Regions from separate parts of the Pseudoalteromonas sp. C12FD-1 genome, predicted to be linked through region 1. Evidence: predicted binding sites of a transcription regulator. Region 1 holds the regulator's gene; the other holds the start of a gene.
The links. Region 1 encodes NrdR, which represses ribonucleotide reductase genes. Its sites were predicted from a motif close to AAACACNANATNTNGTGTTT; they were not measured.
Positions count from the first base shown of each region.

Region 2: the regulator NrdR is predicted to act here: its motif matches at 2,848-2,867, upstream of nrdA (class 1a ribonucleoside-diphosphate reductase subunit alpha).

Region 1 is NZ_JBBEVD010000072.1:20,347-27,291, forward strand. It holds gene WDB87_RS14450 (riboflavin synthase) at 1-375, opposite strand, end outside; gene ribD (bifunctional diaminohydroxyphosphoribosylaminopyrimidine deaminase/5-amino-6-(5-phosphoribosylamino)uracil reductase RibD) at 392-1,525, opposite strand; gene nrdR (transcriptional regulator NrdR) at 1,528-1,977, opposite strand; gene glyA (serine hydroxymethyltransferase) at 2,389-3,645, opposite strand; gene thrC (threonine synthase) at 3,915-5,198, opposite strand; gene thrB (homoserine kinase) at 5,210-6,145, opposite strand; gene thrA (bifunctional aspartate kinase/homoserine dehydrogenase I) at 6,155-6,945, opposite strand, start outside.
Region 2 is NZ_JBBEVD010000044.1:51,992-58,936, reverse strand. It holds gene nrdB (class Ia ribonucleoside-diphosphate reductase subunit beta) at 1-368, opposite strand, end outside; gene nrdA (class 1a ribonucleoside-diphosphate reductase subunit alpha) at 442-2,724, opposite strand; gene WDB87_RS04550 (HAD family hydrolase) at 3,137-3,817, opposite strand; gene ubiG (bifunctional 2-polyprenyl-6-hydroxyphenol methylase/3-demethylubiquinol 3-O-methyltransferase UbiG) at 3,817-4,527, opposite strand; gene gyrA (DNA topoisomerase (ATP-hydrolyzing) subunit A) at 4,706-6,945, shown strand, end outside.

The sequences.
Region 1 (6,945 bases):
GGTGCTTAGCCAATATTCTGTGGCGCGCGCATTACTCGTAATAGCTGTAATGGTTGCAATGCCATCCACATGACCAGAAACTAAATGCCCGCCTAAACGTGAAACCGGTTGCATGGCTTTTTCAAGGTTAACAGTTTGCCCTATATTATAATTTGCAAACCCAGTTAGGCTGATAGTTTCGTTTGATAAGTCGGCACTAAAGCCATCAATGTGCTTATCAACTACCGTTAAACATACGCCATTAGTGGCAATGCTATCGCCAAGCTTTACATCGCTCATATCAAGATTAGCGCTTTGAATGCGAATGGCTAAATCGCCTTGTTTTTTTTGTAATAGCGCAATTTTGCCTGTGGCTTCTATTATTCCAGTAAACATAGCCCTACTCTTTTAATTAAGTGGTTGGAATGTGTTTTGTAGCGGTTATACGTAAATCATCGCCCACTTTCACACACTCTTTAAACGTTAAGTTAACGGTGTTTTGCATATCTGTCAGCGGTGCAAAATTAACCAAGCTTTTTGCATCGCACCCCATGAGTTTAGGCGCAAGATAAAATATATATTCGTCTATTAAATTAAGCTCTGTCATTTTACCGGCAAGTGTGGCACCGGCTTCTAAATAAACATGATTAAATTGCAGCTTAGCAAGGTGTGCTAAAACAGACGTTAAATTAACTTTGTTATTTTGCTGTGGCACTTCTATATGCCTTACAAAGTGCGGCCACTGCGTTGATTTATCAACCTTGGTAGTAAAAATTATTATTTCACTTTCAATATTAAATACTGCCAGCTCTGGTGTCAGCCTATTTTGTGAATCAATTATAACCCGCACCGGTTGGCGTAGGGGTAATTCGGTAGGCAAAGCCTGTGGCAATTCGCTTAACCTCACATTGAGCTTAGCATCATCCGTAATAACCGTATCGGCGCCGGTTAAAATAGCGCAGCTTTGTGCTCGGTGTAATTGTACATCTTGTCGCGCAGCGGGGCCGGTGATCCACTTACTCTGGCCATTTTTTAGTGCGGTTTTACCATCAATACTGGCCGCCATTTTACACGTTACATAAGGAAGACCCTGCTCCATACGTTTAAAAAAACCTAAATTAAGAGCGCGCGCTTGCTGCTCTAAAAGCCCAGAGGCAACCTCAATACCAGCATCGCTGAGTATTTTAAGCCCTTTACCTGCTACTTGCGGGTTAGTGTCGACCATAGCCGCTATAACTTTTACTACCCCTGCGGCTTTTAAACCCTCTGCACACGGGGGAGTGCGTCCGTAATGGCTACACGGTTCAAGCGTTACATAGGCTGTCGCGCCTTTTGCGTTATCACCGGCCACTGCAAGGGCATTAACCTCAGCATGCCCCTGCCCCGCTAATTGATGAAACCCTTCACCAATTATGTGGTTATCTTTAACTAAAACACACCCTACATTAGGATTGGGGGTGGTTGTAAATCGCCCTTTTTTTGCAAGCTCGATGGCGCGTGCCATGTACATTTCGTCTTGTGCAGTAAAAATTGCTTGGTTTTGCATTATTACTCCCCTAAACGGGCAATTTCTTCACCAAATTCGCGTATATCTTCAAACGAGCGATACACAGAGGCAAACCGCACATAGGCTACTTTATCAAGTTTTTTAAGCGCCTCCATTATGCACTCACCCACTAGGTGACTTGATATCTCTCGCTCGCCGGTAGCACGCAACTGCGATTTAATAATATTAACCACTTCATCTACTTGCTCTGTACTTACAGGGCGTTTTTCTAGAGCGCGATTCAGGCCATTGAGTAGCTTATCTTCATTAAAGGGCTCTCGGCTGCCATCTTGTTTAATCACACGTGGCATAACTAACTCGGCGCCTTCAAAGGTAGTAAATCGCTCGTGACACTCATTACATTCACGGCGACGGCGAACTTGATGGCCTCCACCTACTAGGCGTGAGTCTATCACTTTGGTGTCTTTTGCGGTGCAAAATGGGCAATGCATAACTAGGTACTTCCGTTTTAAACAAAAAAGGCCGCTGTTTAGCGGCCTTTTATCTTAGCAAAAAAATAGGGCCTGTTGGCCTTTCAGGATTAAATTTGTTCTATCTAGGGGTGATTTGATCGCGGCGCGAGGTTTGTAACCTAGTGGGCTAAGTAAAAACCGAGCAAAGCTTCCGCGTCCTGCTCACGCCCCTTACCTACATCCATGTAGGCAACAAAGAGTAAATCGCCCCTAGGACGAACCCAAGGGCAGTGCATGTTTGGCATTTATGCTGCGTTATCGCCTATTTGTGTGGAGTAACCACACTACATAGACTCTGCCTTGCCTAAAAACCAAACATACTACTGCAAATTAAATCTCGAAAGGTAAACAGGCCCCTTGTTGTGCTCTAAATTACTGCTGCTTATGCAATTAAGCGTATACAGGTAATTTTGCACAAATTGCTTTAACTTTTTCTTTAACTTGCGCTTGTACAGACTCATCGTTGATGTTGTCTAATACGTCACAAATCCAGCCTGCAAGCTCTTTCGATTCAGCTTCTTTAAAACCACGACGCGTAATTGCAGGTGAACCAATACGCAAACCTGAAGTAACAAACGGTGAACGAGGATCGTTTGGTACTGAGTTTTTGTTCACGGTAATATTTGCATTACCAAGCGCTGCATCTGCATCTTTACCTGTGATATCTTTATCGATTAAATCAAGTAAGAATAAGTGGTTTTCTGTTTTATCAGATACGATTTTGTAACCGCGCTCTTGCATAACAGCAACCATAGCTTGGGCATTTTTAACTACCTGTGCTTGGTACGTTTTAAATTCTGGTTGTAGTGCTTCTTTAAATGCCACGGCTTTTGCAGCAATAATGTGACATAAAGGACCACCTTGGCCACCTGGGAACACAGCGCTGTTAAGCTTTTTGTAAATTGCTTCGTCGCCACATGCAGAAATAATTAAACCACCACGAGGGCCTGCTAACGTTTTGTGTGTTGTTGTGGTTACAACATGCGCGTGAGGTACTGGGCTTGGGTAAACACCCGCCGCAATTAAACCAGCAACGTGAGCCATATCAACAAATAAGTAAGCACCTACTTTATCAGCAATTTCACGGAATTTAGCCCAATCAACAATACCTGAATATGCAGAAAAACCACCAATAATCATTTTTGGTTTATGCTCTAGTGCTAGCGCTTCAACTTGTGCGTAATCAATTTCGCCGGTTACTTCGTCTAGTCCGTATTGGATAGCATTATATAGCTTACCTGAAAAGCTTACGTGTGAACCATGCGTTAAGTGTCCACCATGAGCTAAGCTCATACCAAGTACAGTGTCACCCGCTTCTAATAATGCTAAAAAAACAGCTGCATTAGCTTGAGAACCCGCATGTGGCTGAACGTTTGCATAGTCAGAACCAAATAGCTCGTTAGCACGATCAATTGCAAGTTGTTCAACTACGTCAACATGCTCACAACCGCCATAGTAACGTTTGCCCGGGTAACCTTCAGCGTATTTGTTTGTAAGCTGTGAACCCTGTGCTTCTAGTACGCGTGGGCTACAGTAGTTTTCTGATGCGATTAATTCAATGTGCTCTTCTTGGCGAGCTGTTTCTTTGTTTATCGCGTCAAATAACTCTGGATCAAAATCCGAAATATTCATGCTACGTTCTAACATTGGGGTCTCCTAGGGCAACGTGTATGGTGTTTTTTAGAGGCTTTATTGTACGCTGTAAACGACTCTTTGCCTACGCTCTTAAGTTGAGGATATTTAAACAGGGATTGAATCTATTTCACAGCGTTTTTAAGATGATATTTTTTTATAAACACATTAATAATTTAAATGATTTTTATTTTTTACATTTAATTAGTTAATGATAAACACTACATTTAGCGCGTTCAAAATACAAAAAAAGCGGCCAAGGCCGCTTTTTAACGCTAAGTTAGTTAGCCTAACTTAGCAAGTATTTCAGTGCGCAACGCTTCATAATCAGGGCTAATGTCGCTTGCTAAACAAGGTTTAGCAAGCGCGTCGCTAAGTGGCTGTGGCATATCAAGTTCAATATTTAGAATCTCTTCTACGCTTTCTTTAAACTTAGCGGGGTGAGCAGTTGCTAAAAAGATCCCTGCCGCACCGGGCGCTTTATTCTCTACAAGGCCTTGGTAAGCAATGGCGGTATGCGGCTCTGCAACATAACCCGTTTGTTGAATATTTTTCATCACTACTTGCGTGTTTTCTTCGCTCACACTGGTTGAGTAAAAATTATCGTAGCTAAACCAGTTATTATCTAGCATTGTTTGCACACGCGGCCAGTTATTTGGCTTGCTTACATCCATCGCATTTGAAAGCGACTCAAGTGTAGCATTTGGCGCCCAATTTTTATCAAGCATGTAACGTGGCACTGTATCGTTTTGATTAGTTGTAGCACTTAGTTTACCTACTGGCATACCAATTACCGCGCCAATCATCGCGGCACATACATTACCAAAGTTACCACTAGGGACTGAAATGTGCGCTGTAGCACGCTTTTCTTTTGGTAGCTGTGCAATGGCTTCAAAGTAATAACATACTTGTGCCACTAGGCGGCTAATGTTGATTGAGTTAGCTGAATTAAGGCCAAGTGTAGATTTAACTTCGTCATCTAAAAACGACTTTTTAACCAGCTCTTGGCAATCATCAAAACTGCCATCTACCGCGTAACAATGAATGTTATTACCAAGCGTAGTAAATAACTTTTGCTGAGCAAGCGAAATTTTGCCTTTAGGGTATAGAATAACTACATCTATATTTGGTTTGTTATAAAACGCATGCGCTACAGCAGCGCCAGTATCGCCAGAGGTTGCCGTTAAAATCGTGACTTTTTCGCCTTGATTGAACTGTGCTAAACACTCAGCCATGAAACGCCCGCCAAAGTCTTTAAACGCAAGCGTAGGGCCATGGAAAAGCTCTAAACAATAGTTATTGTCTTCAACCTCTACCAATTTTACTGGGAAGTTAAACGCATTTTTAACCATTTGAGCAACAGTATCAGCGGGTAATTCATCGCCAATAAGGTGCGATAAAATTTTGCTACTACGTGTAACAAAGTCCATATCTAATAACGCATCTACATCAGCCAGCGGCGCTAAGCTTTCAGGAAAAAATACCCCCTGATTACGCCCAAGCCCTGTTTTTACCGCTTCAACAAACGACACTTTTTGAGTATTTTCTTTTAAATTATGTAATTGCATAACTGCCTATCCTATAAAACTGTTAATTGACGCGTGCCGTCGTTATCTAATTTACAAATGTGGCAAAAGCCTTGCTCATTTATATAGTTTTGCGCTAACCACTGCGCACATTTTTTTGCAGCTTCTAATGTTTTACACACTGTAAATAAGGTAGGGCCGGCACCTGAAATACTGACAATCTCTGCACCAAGGGCTGGCAAACTTGCTTTCGCTTCGCTAAACCCTGTAATTAAAGGTGCACGATACGGCTCTGCTATATCATCTTGCATAATGCTCAGTGCATCATCAAAACGCTGCGTTAATAACAAGCTGCTAAATGCCGACAAACGCTGTGCAAACTCAACCCCAGCATGCATGCTTAGCTCTTTAGGTAATACCGAGCGTGCCTTTGCGGTATTAAGCGAAAAACCAGGAAATGCCGCTACGTAGTACCAGTTTTGATCTACCGGTAGAGCAATTGACTTATCAGGAATTAAATCGCCTGTAAGCTGCAGCCCACCTAAATAACACGGGGTGATATTGTCATAATGACGCCCACCACTGACTATCGCTTCAAAATCAGCCATTAATTCAATAAGCTCAACTTGGCTTAAATTGGTTTGAGCAAATTTATCAAGCGCAGCAAAAGTTGCTACCACAGAGCACGCACTCGAGCCAAGCCCTGAGCCAATTGGTAAGTTCTTTTTAAGTTCTAATTTTACACTTGGCATATCTGGTGCCACGTGCGCTCTAAAATGCACTAAACATTGATATGCTAGGTTTTCACTCGCATCGCTTGGTAACTTATGCGCGTATTCGCCTGAGCAAACAAACTCATCACTTTGAGCGGCGCTTACTACGGCTACATCACCTAATAAACTGCCATCAATAGGCGCAAGCGCTGCACCAAGTGCGTCAAAGCCAACTGCAAAATTACCTATAGACGCCGGAGCATATACTTCTATCATTTTTAACTCCTAGCGCGATAACGTTTTTAATACGTCGGCAAATACGCCGGCTGCAGTTACTGCAGAGCCTGCGCCGTAACCGCGAATTACAAACGGACGTGGTTGATAATACTGGCTTAAAATTGCTAACGCGTTTTCACCATCACGAATTACATTCAATGCGTGCGATGAGTCTACCGCTTCAATACCCACTTTACAGTGGCCTTCTTTAATTGTACCTACATAACGAAGTACCTTGCCCTCTGCTGCAGCACTTTGAATACGGTCATTAAACTCAGCGTCTAAACTTGGTAGTTTAGCCATAAATTCATCTACGCTGTCGCCTTGAGCAAAACCTTGTGGCAATACCGATTCAACTTCTATATCGCTAAGCTCTAACTTCATGCCGGCTTCGCGAGCAATAATAAGTAATTTACGTGCTACATCGGTACCCGATAAATCATCGCGTGGATCTGGCTCGGTAAAACCGCTTTCTTTCGCTTTTATGGTTGCCTCAGAAAGTGATAAACCATCTTCTAATGCACCAAACATGTACGACAGAGAACCTGATAAAATACCGCTAAACTCAAGTAACTCATCACCTGCACCAAATAACGACTGTAGGTTATCGATTACTGGCAAGCCTGCACCTACGTTTGTTTCGTATAAAAACTTACGGTTATTTTTTTGTGTTGCTGCAATTAAGTCTTGGTAATAAGCGTATGAGCTGGTTGTTGCTTTTTTATTAGCGGCAACCACATGGAAACCCGCATTTAGAAAATCCACATACTGAGCCGCTAGCGCATCGGAAGACGTACAAT
Region 2 (6,945 bases), on a different contig from region 1:
TAAGAGCGACTATGGATAGTTTCGCTAAATGCCCACGTTTCTATCCATGTTTCTAACTCAGGAATAGACACAATGGGGAGTAGAGCAACGTTTGGCGAGCGACCTTGTACACTATCAAGCAGCGTTTGATATTTTAAGTTACTTAAAAATATGTGCTTTTCGTGCTCTGGTAATGCTTGAAAGTCTAAACGGTCTTTACTTACGTCTACTTCTTCTGGACGCCAAAAAAACGAAAGTTGCTTTTCAATCAATTTTTCAAAAATAGGGTATTTTTGTTGATCGTAACGCGAAACGTTAACGGTTTGGCCAAAAAACATTGGCTCTTGCATTTGATCATTATGGTTACGACTAAAAGTAGTATAAGACATGTCTATCACTCAAAAAACTATCACTAAAACTATCAGGACAAAGCGGGCAAAGAGCCCGCTTTAAGTTTAACTATTAAATTTTACACGCGCCGCCTGCACAATCATCATCTTCCACTTCTGGCGTGTCGTCTTGTGCATCTGATGCGCCATCGCGTGTATTGTGGTAGTACAAGGTTTTAACACCTAATTTATAGGCACCTAGTAAGTCTTTTAATAAGACTTTCATAGGTACTTTACCGCCTTCGTATTTACTTGGATCATAATTAGTATTGGCCGAAATAGTTTGGTCAATAAATTTTTGCATTATGCCCACTAACTGTAAGTAACCATCGTTTGAAGGAATATCCCAAAGTAACTCGTAGTTATCTTTTAAGCGTTCGTACTCAGGAACTACTTGTTTTAAAATGCCGTCTTTACTTGCTTTAACGCTAATGTGTCCACGTGGTGGCTCAATACCGTTAGTTGCGTTAGAGATTTGCGATGATGTTTCTGAAGGCATTAATGCGCTAAGCGTAGAGTTACGCATACCGTGCTCTTTAATGCTGGCACGTAACGAATCCCAATCTAAGTGCAGTGGCTCATCACAAATTTTATCTAAGTCACGTTTGTACGTATCCGTTGGCATAATACCTTGTGAGTACGTTGTTTCGTTAAATTTAGGACACGCACCACGCTCTTTAGCCAGCTCGTTTGACGCTTTCATTAAGTAGTATTGAATTGCTTCAAACGTTTTGTGAGTCAGTGCATTAGCACTGCCATCTGAGTAACGCTTACCATTTTTAGCTAGGTAGTAAGCGTAGTTAATTACGCCTATTCCTAACGTACGACGACCCATAGTGGCATTACGTGCAGCCGGTACAGGGTAGTCTTGGAAATCAAGTAGGTTATCAAGGGCACGTACTGCAAGCTCGGCAAGCTCTTCAAGTTCATCAAGTGACTCAATAGCGCCTAAGTTAAATGCAGATAGCGTACAAAGTGCAATTTCGCCTTCTTCATCGTTTACGTTATTTAACGGCTTTGTTGGCAATGCAATTTCCAAACATAAGTTAGATTGGCGAATTGGCGCAACTTTAGAAATAAACGGACTGTGCGTATTACAGTGGTCCACATTTTGTAAATAAATACGGCCTGTGCTGGCGCGCTCTTGTGCGAACATTGAGAAAAGCTCAATCGCTTTAATACGCTTTTTACGAATTGACTCATCTTGCTCGTATTTAACATATAACGCGTCAAACTCGTCTTGGTCTTCAAAGAATGCATCGTAAAGGCCAGGCACATCTGATGGGCTAAATAACGTAATGTAGTCGTCTTTAATTAAACGAGAATACATTAGTTTATTAAACTGTACGCCGTAATCTAAATGACGAACACGGTTATCATCAACACCACGGTTATTTTTAAGTACCAGTAGGTTTTCTACTTCTAAATGCCAAAGCGGGTAGAATAACGTTGCAGCACCGCCACGTACGCCACCTTGCGAGCAGCTTTTAACTGCTGTTTGAAAGTGCTTATAAAAAGGAATACAACCTGTGTGGTACGCCTCGCCATTACGGATATGGCTACCTAATGCACGAATACGCCCAGCGTTAATACCAATACCTGCACGTTGTGAAACGTACTTAACAATGGCAGATGATGTGGCGTTAATTGAATCAAGGCTGTCGCCACATTCAATAAGTACACACGAGCTAAACTGACGCGTAGGCGTACGCACACCCGACATAATTGGCGTAGGTAAAGAGATTTTAAATGTTGATACTGCATCGTAAAAACGTTTGATGTAGTCAGTACGCGTTTCGCGCGGATAGTCAGAGAATAAACTCGCAGCCACTAAGATATATAAAAACTGGGCGCTTTCGTAAATTTCACCTGTTACACGGTTTTGTACTAAGTATTTACCTTCAAGCTGCTTTACTGCTGCGTAGCTAAAGTTAAGATCGCGCGAATGATCAAGATACGCATCTAGCTCGTCAAGCTCTTGCTCTGTGTAATCAACAAGTAAGTGAGCATCGTAGCGTTTGTCTTCAACCATTTTTGTAACATGGTCAAATAAACGTGGAGGCTCAAACTGGCCATACGCTTTTTTACGTAAGTGGAATACAGCTAAGCGGGCAGCTAAGTACTGGTAGTCAGGCGACTCTTTTGAAATTTGATCGGCTGCTGCTTTAATGATGGTTTCGTGAATGTCTTTTGTACGAATACCGTCGTAAAATTGAATGTGTGACTTTAATTCAACCTGTGAAACCGATACGTTGTTTAAACCTTCGGCGGCCCATTCAATAACGCGATGGATCTTATCAAGATCTAGAGGCTCTTTACGCCCGTCACGCTTGCTTACAGATAACTGTTGGTTCATAGCTTTGCCTGTATTCCTTGGGAATTATGTATTTTGACCAATGCTTTATACCTCGCTAAAGCAAGGTACGTATTCATTTATTATAAGTTTCACCGTATTGGCGAATTTAATTGAATAACATTTGGCCACAATATCTGGTGTTGTTCAATTTAGAGATCACAAGATAGTGTGGTCTGAGCTGATTTGCAAGGGACATAATAGCCCCTATTTGTGGATAACTTTGGGATAACGTATTTGTGTTAGTAGTCACTCACCTTTGAACAATCATTTAAGTTGAAATAGGTAAAAATCAACTAATGATCAGCTAAATTTACGCAATTTGAAAATAAATTTCGACTGCTTTTTTTATCATCAAGCTTTGCGTAAAAACTAACACAATCACAATATATAGTGTTTAATAATTTACATGGCACTATATATGGTTAAAAGCATCAATAGGGCTGTGCCAGTTAAAATCGGCTTCCCAGCCCTTAGCTACATCAATACTTGGTATATAGCCCCAAAGCGCTGTTGCTGTGTGCATACCTGCGGCTTTACCTGCTTCTATATCTCGTTGCGCATCACCTACGTATAAACAACGTTTAGGATCTACGTTCATCAGTTTTGTACAGTGTAATAAGGGCAAAGGTGATGGTTTAGCCTCGGCGAGAGTATCGCCACTGATCACAACGTGTGCATTTTTTAAAGCGGGTATAGCAGCCACTAGTGGATCGGTTAAAAACCCTGGCTTATTGGTCATTATTCCCCATTTTATACCTTGGTTCTCAAGGGCTATGAGTAATGATTCTATGCCTTCGAAGCAGTGGGTGTGTATGGCTAGGTTTTGGCTGTAGTAACTGACTAATTGTTTTATTCGTTCAGTTTGTGGTTGCGATGCCCATTGCGCTTTAAAGCCAAGTTCAAGTAATGCGCCGGCGCCATTAGAAGCTACTTTCCTATACGCCTCAGGCGCCACTTGCGCAACACCTTCACTTTTAAGTACGGCATTTAAAGCAGCACCTAAATCGTCTGCTGTATCAAGCAAGGTGCCATCTAAATCAAATAAAAAAGCGTCGTACTCAAAAGGAGTTAAGTGGGTATGAGAGCTAGCCATTACGCTAACTTCTCAAAATGAAGAATGTAATTAACACTCACATCGGTATTTAATGAATACTGCTTAGAAAGCGGATTGTAGCTAAGGCCTGCGCTGGCACGTACTTTTAAACCGGCTTGCTCAGCCCATGCAATAAGTTGTGCAGGTTTGATAAACTTGTTGTGATCGTGAGTGCCCTCAGGCACCATTTTTAATAGCTTTTCAGCACCTACAATAGCAAACAAGTAAGCTTTAGGTGTTTTATTTAGTGTTGAGAAAAACACATCAGCCCCAGGCTTGGCAAGCTTTGCTACTGCATGAATAATAGAAGCAGGGTCAGGTACGTGCTCCAGCATCTCCATACAGGTTATTACATCAAAGCGAGCAGGGTGCTGGGTTGCAAACTCCTCTGCAGGTACTTTTATATAGTCAACATTTACACCGGTTTCTAGGCTGTGTAGTTTGGCCACAGTGAGTGGCTCTTGGCCCATGTCTATACCGGTTACGTGTGCGCCCATGCGTGCCATGCTTTCACTAAGAATGCCGCCGCCACAGCCTACATCGAGTGTCTCTTTATCAAATAAGCCTTGGCTTTTGTTAGCCACAAAGTCTAATCGTAATGGGTTGATTTCGTGAAGAGGTTTAAACTCTCCGTCTTGGTCCCACCATCGCTCTGCAATGGCTTCAAATTTTGCTATTTCTGCGTTATCTACATTTTGATGTTCGGTCATAAAATACTTCCTCGTCAATCTGAGGCCATTATATAGGGCTAAATTGATAAATCGCAAAGTTTTGCGCCTGTAAATTTAAATTAATTGTGATAGCATGGTCGCTTAGAAATAATAACAAATACTCTTGGCGCCTAATACCGGGTTGCTAAGAGCTGATACTGAAGGAATGTGATATCAAATGACTGATCTCGCCAATGAAATTCTGCCAGTCAATATTGAAGACGAGTTAAAAAACTCCTACCTTGATTACGCAATGAGCGTAATTGTAGGACGTGCATTACCAGACGTACGTGATGGTTTAAAACCTGTTCACCGCCGCGTTTTGTTTGCAATGAACGAGCTTAGTAATGACTGGAATAAGCCTTACAAAAAATCGGCCCGTGTGGTCGGTGACGTAATTGGTAAATACCACCCACACGGCGACAGTGCAGTTTATGACACCATCGTACGTATGGCACAGCCATTCTCACTACGTTATATGCTTGTAGATGGCCAAGGTAACTTCGGTTCGGTTGATGGTGATTCAGCAGCGGCAATGCGTTATACAGAAGTTCGTATGGCAAAAATGTCGCATGAGTTATTAGCCGATCTTGAAAAAGAAACGGTTGATTTCGTTCCTAACTACGACGGTACCGAACAAATTCCTGACGTTTTACCAACCAAAGTGCCTAACTTACTAGTTAACGGTTCATCGGGTATTGCGGTAGGTATGGCAACAAACATTCCACCACATAACTTAACTGAAGTGGTTAATGGTTGTTTAGCGCTTATTCAAAATCCTGATTTAACAATCCATGAATTAATGGATTACATCCCAGGTCCTGATTTCCCAACGGCTGCCATCATTAATGGTAAAAAAGGCATTGAAGATGCTTATTTAACCGGCCGTGGTAAAGTGTACATGCGTGCCCGCGCCGACATCGAAACCGATGAAAAAACAGGCCGCGAAACCATTATCGTGCACGAAATTCCTTATCAAGTTAACAAAGCACGTTTAATTGAAAAAATTGCTGAGCTTGTTAAAGATAAAAAAATTGAAGGCATTAGCGCACTACGTGATGAATCAGATAAAGACGGTATGCGTATCGTTATTGAGATCAAACGTGGTGACGTAGGTGAAGTTATTTTAAATAACCTATACGCACAAACTCAGTTACAAACTGTGTTTGGTATGAATATGGTTGCATTAATTAATAACCAACCTAAGTGTTTCAACTTAAAAGAAATGCTTGAAGAGTTTGTTATTCACCGCCGTGAAGTGGTTACACGCCGTACCGTATTTGATTTACGTAAAGCGCGCGACCGTGCTCATACCCTTGAAGGTTTAGCAATTGCGCTTGCCAACATCGACCCAATTATTGAGCTTATTCGTAAATCGCCAACCCCAGCTGAGGCTAAAGTTGCCTTAACAGCTCGCCCATGGGATTTAGGTAACGTACAAGCGATGCTTGAAAAAGCAGGCGAAGACAACGTAGCCCGCCCAGATTGGCTCGCAAGCGAGCTTGGTATTCGCGATGGTCAGTACTATATTTCTGAGCAACAAGCGCAAGCAATTCTTGATTTACGTTTACACAAACTAACCGGCCTTGAGCATGAAAAAATCTTAGCAGAGTATCAATCGCTGTTAGATTTAATTGCTGAATTATTACATATATTAAGCAGCCCTGAGCGTTTAATGGAAGTTATTCGTGATGAGTTAGTTGAAATTAAAGAGCAATATGGTGATGAGCGCCGCACAGAAATTAACGCCGCAGCGCACGACATTAGCCTTGAAGATTTGATTAACGAAGAAGATGTTGTTGTGACCTTGTCGCACGAAGGTTATGTTAAGTATCAGGCCCTGTCTGATTACGAAGCGCAGCGCCGAGGTGGTAAAGGTAAGTCAGCAACAAAGATGAAAGATGAAGATTTCATTGAGCGTCTTTTAGTGGCTAACACCCACGACACCATTTTATGTTTCTCGACTGCGGGTCGGTTGTACTGGCTTAAAGTATACCAGTTACCACTGGCTAGTCGCGCCGCACGCGGTAAGCCAATTGTTAACTTACTGCCACTTGAAGATGATGAGCGTATTACTGCTATCTTACCTGTACGCGAGTACGAAGAAGATAAGTACATCTTTATGGCAACTGCGTTTGGTACCGTGAAGAAAACACCACTAACGGCATACAGCCGTCAACGTGCAAGCGGTATTATTGCGGTAAACCTCAACGAAGGCGATAGCCTAATTGGGGTTGATATTACCGACGGTAGCAACGAAATTATGTTGTTTACTGATGCAGGTAAAGTAGTACGCTTTAAAGAAGCGGAAGAGTCTACTGTAGTTGATGAAAACGGCAACCCGGTACTTGACGAAGAAGGCAACCCTGAAATTCGTTTCAAAGGTGTTCGTCCTATGGGTCGTACTGCTACTGGCGT